2 linked regions of the Tistrella mobilis genome follow. The protein of the gene in region 2 interacts with the protein of the main gene of each other region in a pairwise test. Links are inferred from orthologs where the notes say so. Each region holds a gene or a part of one and is shown on either strand. Other genes may lie near its edges.

Region 1 (3,474 bases), 2.0 Mb from region 2 along the record:
CGCCCCCCTGGGGCAGCATCGCCGGCACCATCGCTGGCGGTGGTCTTATCTTGTCGACCGTTTCGGGTCTATGGCTCTGGTGGCCCCGTGCGCCGAGGCGGTTCCGGCTACCGCGGCTCACCCGTGCCGCGCAGGGACGCCGGCGGGTTCAGGAACTGCATGACACTTCAGGCGTGTGGCTGGCGCTGCCGATGCTGGTGGTGGCCATCACCGGTGCCATGCTGGCCTGGCCCCTGGGCGGGCCACCGGGCCCCTCGCGGCCGACCGGTCCGGCCACGATCTGCCGGGCCTCCGCCCCGGACCCGGATGCTGCGCTGGCGATGGCGAACGACGCCGTGCCGCAGGCCCGCTTCCTCGGCCTCACCCCGGCCGGACCCGACGGCTTGGTGCGGATCCGCCTCGCCACCGGCGACATCTTGCCTCCCCTGACGGTAGCCATCGACGGCTGCGGAGCGGTCACGATCGATCGTCAGGGCGTGGTGCATCATCTGCTCGCCACGATCCACGGCCGGCTTCTGGCAGGCGATGTCGGCCGGGCGGTGGTGTTTGCAGCCGGTCTCGCCCTGCCCCTGCTTTATGTCACGGGCCTGCTCGCCTGGCTGCGCCGGCGGCGCCATGCCCGTGCCCGCCCGGCATGAACGGTCGGCCCCTTACAGGAAGCTCTGCGGATCCACATCGATCTGCACGCGGACGGCCCCCCTGACCGGCACCAGCTCGCGCGCCTGCGCCATCGCCAGCGGCAGATCCGCGGCACGATCGGCCATCACCAGCAGCCGCATCCGATGGCGGCCGCGCAACAGGCTGATCGGCGCCGGCGCCGGGCCCAGCAGGCGGGCGCCGGGGGGCAGGGTCCGACGCAGCGCCCTGGCAAACAGATCGGCGGTGGCGCGCGCATCGCCTGCATCGGGCGCCGAAACGATCACCGCTGCCCAGCGACCATAGGGAGGAGCACCGGCCTGACGCCGTGCATCCGCTTCCGCTTCCAGGAAGCCGTCGCGATCACCTGCGATCAGGGCGCGTATGACGGGATGACCCGGATCATAGGTCTGCAACAACACCCGCCCCGGATGTTCGGCCCGGCCCGCCCGGCCGGCGACCTGGGCGAGCAACTGATAGGTCCGCTCCGCCGCTCGCAGATCGCCGCCCGCAAGGCCCAGATCGGCATCCACCACCCCCACCACGGTCAGTCGGGGAAAGTGATAGCCCTTGGCCATCATCTGGGTGCCGATCAGCACATCGATCTCTCCCGCCTCCATGCGTGCGATCAGATCCGCGGCCTCGACCGGGCTTGCGATGGTGTCGCTGGTCATCACCGCCACCCGCAATTCGGGCATCAGGCTGCCGGCTTCCTCGGCCAGACGTTCGACGCCCGGCCCGCAGGGGGCGAATTTGTGTTCGGCGCCGCAGGCGGGGCAGGCGTCGGGTTCAGGCTCCTCGTGGCCGCAATGATGGCAGACCAGACGCGGGCCGCCGGCACGGAAACGATGTTCGACCAGCCATGCCTCGCAGGACGGGCAGCGCATCCGGTGTCCGCAGGCCCGGCACAGGGTGAGCGGCGCATAACCCCGGCGATTGATGAACAGCATCGACTGCTCGCCGCGCTCCTTCGCGGCAAGCACGGCGCCCTTGAGCGGTTCCGAGACGAAGCGGGTGGCGGGCAGGCGCTCGGTACGCATGTCGATCGCCTCCACCGCCGGCAGCACGGCGGCGCCGTGGCGGGCGGCCAGACGGCGGCGGCGATAGCGGCCGCGTTCGACATTGGCAAGCGTTTCCAGGGCCGGCGTGGCCGACGCCAGCACCACCGGCACGCCTTCCAGCGCGCCGCGCATCACCGCCATGTCGCGGGCATGATAGACGACGCCGTCTTCCTGCTTGAAGGCGGCATCGTGTTCCTCGTCGACCACGATCACGCCCAGCGCCGGGAAAGGCAGGAACAGGGCGGAGCGCGCGCCGACCACGACCGGGGCGGCCCCTTCGGCCACCGCCCGCCAGGCCCGGCGGCGATGGGCCTGGCCCAGATTGGAATGCCAGACAACGGGCGGTGCACCGAAACGGCCACGAAAGCGTTCCAGCCACTGGCTGGTCAACGCGATCTCGGGCACCAGAACCAGCGCCTGACGGCCCTGACGCAATGCGGCAGCGATCGCCTCGAAATAGACCTCGGTTTTGCCGGAACCGGTGACGCCATCCAGCACCTCGACCGCAAACCCTTCGCCTACGGCACGAACCAGCGCCGCGGCGGCCTCTGCCTGATCCGGGCCGAATTCAGGTCCCGGCCGCCCGGGATCCGGCCGTTCGAAGGCAGGCGGGACCGGCCGGTCGACCACAGCCAGCACGCCGCCCTCGATCAGGCCGCGGACCACGCCGTCCGACACGCCGGCGGCGGCGGCGAGCGCTGCGATCGTGGGCGGCACCCCGCCGTCATCGGCCGTCACCTGGTCCAGCTTCTCCAGCACCGCCCGGCGCTGGGGCGTCAGCCGGCCGGTGGGCGCGGCACCGGTCGCTACCAGCCCGATCTCAGGTCGCGGCGGATCCAGCGCCTCGTCGACGGGCAGCACCATGCGCAGCACGGCAGCCGGCGGAGATACGGTATAGGCCGCCACGGCATTCACCAGCCGACGCAGTGCCTCGGGTACCGGCGGACAATCGCGGCGTGCGGTTACCGATTTCAGCCGCCGCGCCTCAAGATCACCCTCCCCTGGCCCCCAGACCACGCCGGTGATCGTACGCGGCCCAAGCGGCACCTGCACCACATCACCGGGCACAAGGGTCATGCCGGGCGGCACGAGATAGTCCAGCCGGTCCAACCGGCGCCCAGCCGGGCCGCCTATCGCCTGGAGCGGCAGAACGGCCACGCGAGACGCTTCGACGGACGGATGGTCGGGAAACAACCCGGCAGACGGGTTCGGACTTGTATCCGGAGCGGTCATCGCATAAGCAGCAGTCGGGTGCGGACGGGTCGGGCGGATGGCATCATGCAACTGGCGGCGGCGCAAGGCTTTCGTTAAACTCCGCGCCAAACCGGCGGACCCGTCATCCCTTGCCGGAAGACCCGAGCCGGGTTTTCAGGCATCCCCGACCGCCACGGAAGTGCCCGCCCGAACGCCGGCTTCCCCTGTCTTCGCCCGGTCGGGGCGGTCCGCCACTTTCCCCGGTCCGTCATCCGACCGCCGATACCCTGGTTTCCAGAGGCCCGCATCATGAAGTTCTTCGTCGATACCGCCGACGTTGCCGAAATCCGCGATCTCGCCGCCACCGGCCTGGTCGACGGCGTCACCACCAACCCGACGCTGATCGCCAAGAGCGGCCGCAAGTTCGTCGAAGTGATCGAAGAGATCTGCGCCGTGGTCGCCGGCCCCGTTTCGGCCGAAGTCACCGCCCTCGATCACGAGAAGATGCTGGCCGAGGGCCGGTATCTGGCCCGCATCGCCCCCAACGTCACCATCAAGGTGCCGCTGACCATCGACGGGCTGA
Region 2 (3,189 bases):
ACCACGGGCGGAGATGGCGCAGAAACCGACGTTTCTCCGCGGGGGAGAGCCCCTGCCAGAGCGGCTGGGTGACCGGCCGCAGCCCGTCGATCACCGCCCGCCAGCCGCCGCCATGTCCGCGGGTGGCCAGATCGGCCTCTGCCGCCCGCACGTGCTGACGCACCATCTTCACCAGCGCGCTCAGCCTCTCGGGGGCCGTTTCCGGGGTGATCGAGGGGATCGGGGCCGGAACCGGCGCATGGGCGCGGGGCAGCAGCCCGCGGCGAGAGATGGCATGGATGGTGCCGCGATGGCCGCGATCCAGCAGGCTGATCACGACGTCGACCGCGGTGAGGCCCGTACCCACAAGGATGACATCCGCCTCGCGATCCAGACCATCGAGTGCGCCCGGCGCCCACGGGTCCGGGGCATAGGCGGGCCCCGCCGGCACGTCGCACCCGGGCGGAAAGTTGCCGAGAGCCAGAACGGCGGCATCGACGCGGTAGCTGCGGCCGCCATCGACCTGCATCACGAAGCCGCCGCCCTCCATCGCCTCCAGACGTACCGCCGCATCATGGATCAGCTGCAGGTTCATGGCCTTGCCCTGGCGCCAGATCCGGTCGCCGATCAGATCCTGGATATAGGAGCCATAGATCCGGCGCGGCACGAAGCTGTCGCGCCCGGCCGGACCGTCGGGCAGAAAGGCGGTCAGGGTACTCCGGGTGGCCTCCAGCCACTGGACGAAATGGCCCGGCTGGTCGGGGAAGGCGCTCATATTGCCGGCCCGGACATTGAGCAGGTGATGGGGATTGCCGGTGGCATAGGCGACACCGCGGCCGAACTGGCTGTTCCGTTCGACCAGCAGGATCCTGTCCTGCCGCCGGCAGCGGTCCAGCAGGTGCACGGCAAGCAGGGCGCCGCTGAAACCGGCCCCGATGATCGCAATGGTGGTGCCGCGTTCGCTCATGCGCAGGATCCCCGGCGGTTGAGATGCAGGCTCAGCCTAGCGTGTGGCGGGCGGTCTAGTCATCAGACACAGAATAGCCGATTGCAGGATGGGGCCGGCTGTCGCAGGATGCGGCCAATTCGCGGGCGCCCCCTTGCCGGAGCGGCGCCTCCAACCGTTAGGTCGAGGGAAGACAGAGCCATGGCTGGCAGCGTCAACAAGGTGATCCTGATCGGCAATCTGGGCCGGGACCCGGAGGTGCGCAGCACCCAGGACGGCATGAAGATCGTGAACCTTGCGGTCGCGACCAGCGAGAACTGGCGCGACCGCCAGAGCGGCGAGCGCCGCGAGCGGACCGAATGGCACCGCGTGGTGATCTTCAACGAGCGCCTGGCCGAGGTGGCCGAAAAGTTCCTGCGCAAGGGCTCCAAGGTCTATGTCGAGGGCGCGCTTCAGACCCGCAAATGGACCGATCAACAGGGCCAGGAGAAGTACACCACCGAGGTGGTGCTGCAGCGCTTCCGCGGTGAGCTGACCATGCTCGACGGCCGCGGCGAAGGGGGCAGTGGCGCTGATTTCGGCGGCGGTGACGATTTCGGCGGTGGCGCCACCGGCGGTGGCATGGGCGGTGGCGGCGGCCGTCGCGGCGGTGGTTACGGCGGTGGCCGCGGCGGCCAGGGCGGTGCCGGCGGCGGCTTTGGCGGCGGCTATGACGACTACGGCTCAGATTATGGCGGTGGCTCCGGCGGCGGCCGCGGTGGCGCCGGCGGCGGTTCGAACGATCTGGATGACGAGATCCCGTTCTGATCCCGAGGGATCGACGGGCTGACATGAAGAACCCGCCTGATGCTCCGCGCATCAGGCGGGTTCTTCGCGTTCAGGATAAGGCGTCAGCGGTCGACATACCCCATCTCGCGCTCACCGTAACGCGGACCGGCGGTGACGCCCGGCGGCAGGGCCGCATCGAGGCGGGCGGTCTCGTCAGCCGTGAGGGTCAGGTCCAGGGCGGCCCAGTTGTCTTCCAGATGGCTGCGGCGGCGGGTGCCGGGGATGGGGATCACGTCTTCACCGCGGCCGAGCAGCCAGGCGAGGGCGACACGGCCCGCGGTGACGCCGCGTTCGGCCGCGATTTCGCGCACCGTGGCGGCGGCAGCCATGTTGGCATCGTAATTGGCGCCGATCAGCCGCGGATCGGTACGGCGCCGGTCGCCTTCGGGGTAGTCCTCGGCCCGGGTGACCGTGCCGGTCAGGAAGCCGCGGCCGAGCGGTGCGAAGGGCACCAGCGCGATGCCGAGCCGGCGCAGGGTCGGGATGATGTCCGCTTCGAGATCACGCTCCCAGAGCGAGTATTCGCTTTGCAGGGCTGCAACCGGCAACACGGTGTGCGCCCGGGCGATGGTCGCGGCCGAGGCCTCGGAGAGGCCGAAATGCAGCACCTTGCCGGCCTTCACCAGATCGGCCACGGTGCCCGCCACATCCTCGATCGGCACGGCGGGATCGACACGGTGCTGATAGAGCAGATCAATGCGGTCGGTGCCCAGGCGCGAGAGTGAACCCTCCACCGCCTGAACGATTCGTTCGGGCCGGCTGTCGACGCCGATGCTCCGGCCGCCTTCGATCTTCCAGCCGAATTTGGTGGCGATCACCACCCGGTCGCGCAACGGGCCCGTCGATGTGGTGCCGGCCAGGGCGCGCCCGATCAGGCTTTCATTCAGGAATGGTCCGTAAACCTCTGCCGTATCGAGGAAAGAGCAGCCGAGATCTATTGCGCGGTGGATGGTCGCGATCGATTCGGCATCGTCGGTGGCGCCATAGGACTGGCTCATGCCCATGCAGCCGAGGCCGAGGGCGGAAACCGCCGGGCCGTTGCTGCCAAGGCGTCTGGTCTGGGTCATTTCCTGAGGTCCTGCGTCTTGTTTCTGTGGCGGATCGCGCCCGCCGGCGGCGGTCAGGGGCAACAGCATGCGCCTGCGCCCGGGCCTTGGCCAGCCTCCGGCGTTGTGTAACAGACGTCGGAGGCCCATATTCCGCCCGGGACCAGCCGCTACCGGAGGGCCGCCTGTGGCCGACGACATCAACGACCCGCTGCGCCTCGACGCGCAGCTCTGCTTTGCGCTTTATGGCGCCTCGCTGGCCATGACCAAGCTGTACCGGCCGGTGCTGGAGGGGCTGGGCCTGACCTATCCGCAATATCTGGCAATGCTGGTGCTGTGGGAGAGCGATGATGTCACGGTGGGTGATCTGGGCCGCCGGCTGGGGCTGGA

The links. Proteins that work in one complex are often made in the same cells at the same time.
Region 1: the proteins of ssb (region 2) and P7L68_RS06410 interact in binary tests that used the Escherichia coli proteins (3 or more experiments, as listed by UniProt). The link is inferred for Tistrella mobilis from one-to-one orthologs.

What each region holds. Positions count from the first base shown.
Region 1 is NZ_CP121017.1:160,028-163,501, reverse strand. What follows is about bases 291-3,304. They hold P7L68_RS06410 (primosomal protein N'), read right to left. Parts: upstream 2,931-3,304; coding sequence 651-2,930; downstream 291-650. Other genes in these bases: fsa (fructose-6-phosphate aldolase), read left to right, coding at 3,201-3,304; P7L68_RS06415 (PepSY-associated TM helix domain-containing protein), read left to right, coding at 291-638. Outside these bases: more of P7L68_RS06415, read left to right, coding at 1-290; more of fsa, read left to right, coding at 3,305-3,474.
Region 2 is NZ_CP121017.1:2,197,365-2,200,553, forward strand. The notes cover bases 201-2,929. They hold ssb (single-stranded DNA-binding protein), read left to right. Parts: upstream 201-1,126; coding sequence 1,127-1,732; downstream 1,733-2,929. Other genes in these bases: P7L68_RS15725 (FAD/NAD(P)-binding protein), read right to left, coding at 201-946; P7L68_RS15735 (aldo/keto reductase), read right to left, coding at 1,816-2,820. Outside these bases: more of P7L68_RS15725, read right to left, coding at 1-200; P7L68_RS15740 (MarR family winged helix-turn-helix transcriptional regulator), read left to right, coding at 2,987-3,189. UniProt on the Escherichia coli protein: Plays an important role in DNA replication, recombination and repair. Binds to ssDNA and to an array of partner proteins to recruit them to their sites of action during DNA metabolism. Acts as a sliding platform that migrates on DNA via reptation.